Regions from separate parts of the Paenibacillus sp. FSL L8-0435 genome, predicted to be linked through region 1. Evidence: riboswitches for the same ligand, from Rfam matches in the RefSeq annotation. Region 1 holds a riboswitch; the other holds the start of a gene.

Region 1 (3,637 bases):
TTACGCGCTCATGATCTACATAGAATGTGGCTGCGGCGCCAATATGCGCCTTTCCTCCCGTAACGAGAAAAACCTTATCTTCTCCTGCTTCAATCACCTGTAAACGTATGGATTTCAAATCATATGTACTCATACCCATCCACCTATCCTTTTCTATATGTTATATATGGAGGAATTATGGCTTTCATGAGCTACATCGGCAATGAAAATTCTCACACTACGCATAACTTATGGATAGCCCGGGCATACCAAAGAGAACGTCATTTTGGAAAAGGAGGCCGTTATTATGCGCGTACGCCTCATTATGCTGATGGTTATCGTTATTTTTCTCGGAGGATATCATGCTCCAGTTTCATCGCGGGATGTTTCAAGCCCGCCAAGTGAATCCGTATCAGGTTCGGATTCTGCGGAAGAAGAACAACTGACATTGGGACAGTTACGTCAAAAATATGCCGATACGTTCAAAACCAATGGTCCTTCAACAAAGAAGGTTGCACTGACTTTTGATGATGTACCTGATCCACGATTTAGTCCACAAGTGCTGGATGTATTGAAGAAATACAATGTCAGAGCTACATTCTTCATCGTGGGTAGTCGTGCAGAGAAACATCCGGATCTGGTGAAACGCATCATTAAGGAAGGGCATATGGTTGGTAATCACAGCTACAATCATCCTGAATTCAGTAAGCTGTCGATGAATGCCTTTCGCAAACAAATTTTACATACCGGGGATATTATTCGACGTTTGGCGGGATATACGCCGAAGATGATTCGGCCGCCTTATGGAGACATTAATGAAGAACAGCTGAGATGGGCTGCCAAACAACACTATAGCATTGTGAACTGGAACGTAGACTCTCTGGACTGGAAAGGCCTTTCAAAGGAACAGGTGAAAGATAACATCCTGTCTGCCGTAAAACCAGGCTCCATCGTTCTGCAACATGCTGGAGGCGGTGTAGGATCAAACCTGAACGGCACGATTGAGGCTTTGCCTGAAATCATTGAGGAATTGCAAAAGCGCGGATATGAACTTGTCACCTTGGACGAAATGCTGGGATTGTCAAAGGCCAAAGATTAAGATGACGATGAAGAAATAAATGAGAATATTAAAAGGGTGCTGTTCAATCGCAAGTTTGCGACTGGCAGACACCCTGTTTGAATTCGTTAGATGTAATTAATTTTCTACTTCAGAATGTACAGCTCGATATCCTGAAATCCAAATGTGCTTACGGACTGTTTGCTACCCGGGATAAAGATATCAATCCGGTGACCCTTGATTGCACCGCCTACATCACGCGCTGTGGCTACAAAAGCCTGTTTTGGCAATCCTGGATGGCTGTGACCCGTTACCAGTACTTTGGTTCCGAGTGGAATTACACTTGGATCAACTGCAATCGTACCCAGTTCAAGGTCATTTCCGAAATAATCGACTGCACCCCAGCCTCCATTTTCAGACGGATCTGCAGAGTATGCCGTTGCTTTCACGTTCACAGCTTTGCTGTAATCGAATGTTTTACCCCAGGCTTGAACCACTTTGTTATCTGCGTTAACGTCCAAGCTTGCTGTAGTAACCGTTTTGGCTTGGGTCTTGCTCCCCGTCGCCGCGGCAGCTAGATTGTTTGCCTTACCAGGAATTGTAATTTTCAAACCACCATAAATATTGTAAGGTGAAATGTCGTTGTTTGCTTTAACCAACGTGTTCATTGCTACTCCATATTGTTTTGATAAGGTGTAGAAGGTATCCCCTTCTTTGGCCACATGAACTGAATCGGCGTGAGCCGGAACGGCTTGAATGAGCATTGCTGTTGTCATTAATGCTACTGCTGTTTTGGCTATACGTTTCTTGTTAATCATGGTCTTCCTCCCTCATTGTGCCTGCGAAGTTAGTTGTCGGATTCGGATGAGGAGCCCACCCTATAGGTTCTTCATTACATTTGAAACGTTATGTACCCCTAATTCACCCCAAGCAGTGTGCTGTAGATCTTCCCCCTGCACAAATCTGCATCGTTACATCCCCCGCACTCCCTGTCCGGAAGTTTCGGCAGAGTTCAATATATCACAATTTTGTAACCTGAACTTGTAGTAATTCTTACCAAATGGTTTTTTAGCATGTAAGCATATGTAAGAGTACTGGATACTTTAGAAATATTGGACGACCCGATTACTTTACATTTGGTAACAGAATAGTTACTTTTCCGAATCCATACGTGATTATTAACCATAAAAAAATAGCGTCACCGACTCGAAGTCAGTAACGCTATTGATCACTTTCATTTAGAGTACTTTGGCAAGAAAATCACGTGTACGTGAATTTTTTGGTGCTCCAAACACCTCATCAGGTGTTCCCTCTTCTACAATAACCCCGCCATCCATGAACAGGATCCGGTCTCCTACTTCACGTGCAAAACCCATCTCATGCGTTACAATGACCATAGTCATCCCACCTTCTGCAAGACGTTTCATGACATCCAACACTTCACCGACCATCTCGGGGTCCAGTGCCGAAGTAGGCTCGTCAAACAGCATGACATGCGGCTGCATAGCCAATGCTCTTGCAATAGCGATCCGCTGCTTCTGTCCACCGGACAGCTGATTCGGGAATGTATCTTTTTTATCGTACAAGCCCACAGTGTTAAGCAGATCAGCAGCAATTTTCTCCGCTTCCTGCGTGGATTGTTTCTTCACTTTAATCGGAGCAATCGTGATGTTTTGCTGTACCGTTTTGTGTGGGAACAGGTTGAAATGCTGGAACACCATGCCCATTTTTTCCCGAGTTGCATTAATGTTGTGCTTGGGGTCCGTAATTGAAACACCTTCAAAATCGATTTCACCTGATGTAGGTTGTTCCAAGAGGTTCAGACAACGCAAGAATGTACTTTTACCTGAACCGGAAGGACCGATAACCACGACAACCTCGCCTTTGCCAATCGTCACATTAATGCCCTTAAGCACATCGTTATTTCCATAAGATTTGTGTAATTGTCTAACGTCTATCACTTGCACTCAACTTCCTTTCCAGTCGTCCCAGCAGCTTGGACAAAATAAACGTCATTACAAAGTAGATGGCTGCTGCAATCAAAAATGGACTCAAGCCTTGGTACGTAATGTTCTTGACTACACTTGCCTGATACATAATGTCCACCATACCGATAACAGAGATAATGGAGGATTCCTTGATAATCGTTATGAATTCATTACCAATTGCCGGCAATACGGCCTTGAAAGCCTGTGGCAATATGATGTAGCGCATGGCTGCACCTCTGCCCATTCCGAGGGAGCGAGCTGCTTCCAACTGGCCACGATCCACCCCTTGGATACCTGCACGGAAAATCTCCGCTAGATACGCACCACTATTAATGGAAAGCGTGATGATACCTGCCTGAAGGGCAGTGAAGTTAATGCCAAAGCTCAGGGAAAAACCATAGTAAATAATCATTAATTGTACCAGCATCGGTGTGCCACGGATCACTTCAACGTAAGCAGTACCGATCCAGCGCAAGATTGCAGCGTCATGCAAACGGAACAAACAGATGATCAATCCAATAATTACCCCGAAGATAACCCCAAGTGCAGACAACAGAAGTGTGTATCCTACACCTGTAGCATAGAAACTTTTGTACTCCCAGAATACTTGGAA
Region 2 (3,637 bases), 3.2 Mb from region 1:
GATCCCCTGTACTCGATCGTGCTGGAGAACCGCCATATGAACAATTTCCTGAAATCCGGACTGGATGAGCAGGCAAAGTCCCGCTGGAGCATGAGTGTAACCAAACTAATAGAAGCCATATTCGGAGGTCTGTCATGGTGAGGTGGAAACGGTGAAAGCGAAAATACGTGAAGGCTGGTTTCTCGTCCGTCAGCATATGTTCATTGCCGCAATTTTATTTCTCTATCAACTCATTTGGGGATATTTCTTCTATCGAATGGTACAATCGGCGGTCATCCCACTACTCCTGCGTTATCCGGATGCTGATGCCGGGGAGTTGAGTACACTTTTGTTCAAAATGGAAAGTCAACTTAACCTGTCTACCCATCCGGAGGTTCATCGTTATCTATGGATTCTCGGGGGCATGCTGCTGGTTCGCATGTTGATCAGCCCCCTCATTCAGGCAGGACTGCTCTACTCACTTCAGCACTTTAATTCTACAGAAGAGCGCATCCCCTTTGTCCGCGGAATCAAAAATCTGTGGAAACCGATGCTGCTGCTCCACACCATACGTACATTATTGATACTTCTGCCCGCCTACTGGCTCATACCGAAGCTCTACTCCATTCTCATGGACGGATTTCATTCCCTTCAATTACTGTTGCCTGGTATACCTTATGTTGCTGCCTGGATTGTATATGGTTGGATCATCCACCATGCCATACTCTACATGCAGTTCGGTGTGTCGGCACCAGAAGGAGAAGGCGGGGCTCACGGTACCCTCAAAGCACTCTGGATTGCAATGCGTCATCTCATCGCTGTAATCGGCATTGCACTCCTGCTGGGCGGAGTACACCTGCTCGTCTTTGGGGCCTTCACTTCAGCCTCATGGTTATTAACGGGACTTACCGGACTTATACTACAACAGACGTATCCACTTGCCAGATGTCTATTGAGTCTGTGGAAAATATGCAGCCATTTCCGATTATGGCAGTCCAAAATATCCAAAGGTGAGAGCAGATAGTTTAAAAATTGTTACCATCACATGTTAAACTCATGGCCTAATATGCCCTTATAAATAGGCAAACCTCAACCTTTCCCCGTCAAAGGTCGAGGTTTTTTTTGCTAAATTTGTTGCTAAACGTTGCCAAAGCCGTACTCCTCTGTTACAATAATCGCAGTGAGTTTTTAGTAACAACTTTGTAATCTTTACATTCATATTTGTAACTACTTAAAATTAAATCGTCATTTCTTGATTTCGCAGGTGCATAACTAGCATAGCCAAATTCCTGGCACCTGGGAAGCGGGGGAACCAGTTATGGGTGAATTGATCTTGCTACAGAGGGATCATAGGGGACCTTCAACCGAATCCTTAAGCTAACCTCGCAGGCGTTGGAAGGGGAATATCTCTTGTTCAAGAAGAAATTAACCGCAGCTGTACTTAGCATCACATTCGCATTATCACTTGGTGCAGGTAGCGCATTCGCAGATTCAAAGATGGACACAGTAATTGATTCAGCAATGGGAACTACATACAAAAGTGGGGGAACAACGCTTAACGGCTTTGACTGCTCCGGATTTACACGGTATGTATTCGACAAGTTGGGTATTGATTTGGCACGCCAATCCAGTTCCCAATTCGACATGGGTGATTCCGTATCCCGTATGGAAATGAGAGCTGGTGACCTGGTGTTCTTTAATACAACAGGTAAAGGCGTATCTCATGTAGGAATCTTTGTAGGGGATGGAAAGTTTGCACACTCCTCTTCTTCCAAAGGCGTTACGATCAGTGCATTGAGTGAAAACTATTGGGCCAATCGTTATGTTGGCGCGAAACGGATTATGAGCACGGACGCATATGAATCACTGGCCCTTGACTAGGGACAAGCTGAGCAACATGATGCTGTAACCATTAACCATACTGGAACGAAGCAAGAAGCATAACAGAACCGCCCGGTACATTCTCCGCAGGAATGTATCCGGCGGTTTTTTTGTGCTTCAATCCTTATTTATGTTGCAAGTTATACTCTGGGCATATCCTGCGACATCAACAGGTTCATTTTGCGTTCGTTCGTCCGTGCCCTTATGATGTTTTTACCCATCCCGTTATAATATAAACGAAATTACCGGAACTTTTGTTTCATTTTTTTTCTTGGGAAGGAAGACTTGCTAAATGAACATCACTTTTGTAGAGTGGACAAAGAGTTCTGTTTCAAGGAAAGGAGCATGCAGGTGTATGAAGGAAACCCCTGTGACGTTTCACGTTGTACCCATGCGTGAAGAACATGCGGAGCTTATCTGCAGTTGGCAGTATGATCCGCCTTACAATATCTACAGCTGGCTCCCCTGGGAGCAGATGAAGGCTCTGGAAGTGGAATTCGGAGATGCACAGCTGCGGCAGGAGCAATATGCGATCGTCCTGGATCAGAACGATCGTATATGTGGGTTCGCTCAATACTTCCCACTTCAAGGGGTAACCCGGATTGGCCTTGGAATGCATCCAGAGCTGTGTGGTCAGGGTCAAGGGACAGTTTTTGTCACTGCCATTGTACAGGAAGCCATTCGCCGAAATCCCACGAATGAGATTGATCTGGAAGTACTCACTTGGAATGCTCGTGCCATTCAAGTCTATCTGAAGAGTGGATTTGTCACCCAGGATACATACGAACGACAGACCCCAAGCGGCTTGAAGCCCTTTCACTGTATGGTTTATGAAGGGCCTCGTGGTTAGAATCCATTGCAAAACAACCAAATTTGCCCCTTGTTATGTGATTAGTTCAAAAAATTCCCACAAAATGCTATGATGTCAGTACAGGTTCCGTTATAATGATATGGATAGTTTCAGGTTAGATGATCTTTCATTCTGGAGGGGACATAAGGGATGCACAAATGGATCATGAGCGGAGTATTTTTTGCAGCATGCGCTTTAGCTATTGTTTTAATGTTTACGCTTCCAGGGAAAGAAGAAGTGGCTGAAGAAGCCAAACCAACCATGCCGGAAGTAACATTGGATGCCGGACAGGCTGAGGCACTGGTCAAAGCCAATTGTATCTCCTGTCACGGGGATCAGCTTCAAGGTGGCGTAGGACCTGCTCTGGCAAACATCGGCAGTCAGGATGATCTGGAGAAGATCTATTCTACGATTGTCAAAGGTAAAGGTGGTATGCCTTCCTTCAAGGGCAAACTGCAGGATGAAGAGATTGCAAATATCGCCATGTGGCTGTCAGAGAAGAAATAATCTCTGCACGCACTACATAATGAAGAGGCCCTTAATCCCCTTTTGGGAGAATAAGAGCCTCTTTGTTATACCAATTATTAGGCATCAGCCGCCTGCTCAGCCAGAAAGGCCTCAACTTCACTTGCGGACGGCATCCCGGACTGGGCGCCGAGCTTCGTCACGGATAACGCGGCCGCACCCATGGCGAAGCCTACGGCCGCGTCCAAAGTCTCACCGCGCGCGAGGGCTACCGCCAGCGCGCCGTTGAAGCAATCGCCAGCGCCGGTCGTATCGACGGCGCTTACGGCGTAGCCGGGCGCACGGCACGCGCCGGCACGCCCTGCTTGAACGCGGCCACCAGGCGCCGCCGCGTATACAGCCCCCTCGGGGCCGAGCGTCGTGACGACAGCGGCCCCGAGGGATGCGGCGAGCTCTGCGACC

Evidence for each region. Region 1 has a riboswitch for cyclic di-AMP ahead of NST33_RS17210 (3D domain-containing protein). Riboswitches for the same ligand answer to the same signal wherever they lie in the genome.
Region 2: it holds a riboswitch for cyclic di-AMP, as region 1 does, so the genes downstream of both, NST33_RS00545 (C40 family peptidase) here and NST33_RS17210 (3D domain-containing protein) in region 1, are expected to answer to the same signal.

The regions. Positions count from the first base shown of each region.
Region 1 is NZ_CP150185.1:3,971,740-3,975,376, forward strand. Features, by position in the region: gene NST33_RS17200 (hypothetical protein) at 1-133, opposite strand, end outside; gene NST33_RS17205 (polysaccharide deacetylase family protein) at 287-1,078, shown strand; gene NST33_RS17210 (3D domain-containing protein) at 1,183-1,854, opposite strand; cyclic di-AMP (ydaO/yuaA leader) riboswitch at 1,857-2,054, opposite strand; gene NST33_RS17215 (amino acid ABC transporter ATP-binding protein) at 2,275-2,997, opposite strand; gene NST33_RS17220 (ABC transporter substrate-binding protein/permease) at 2,984-3,637, opposite strand, start outside.
Region 2 is NZ_CP150185.1:109,343-112,979, reverse strand. Features, by position in the region: gene NST33_RS00555 (M1 family metallopeptidase) at 1-141, shown strand, start outside; gene NST33_RS00550 (hypothetical protein) at 152-1,003, shown strand; cyclic di-AMP (ydaO/yuaA leader) riboswitch at 1,249-1,386, shown strand; gene NST33_RS00545 (C40 family peptidase) at 1,426-1,860, shown strand; gene NST33_RS00540 (GNAT family protein) at 2,216-2,710, shown strand; gene NST33_RS00535 (cytochrome c) at 2,861-3,217, shown strand; gene rbsK (ribokinase) at 3,295-3,637, opposite strand, start outside.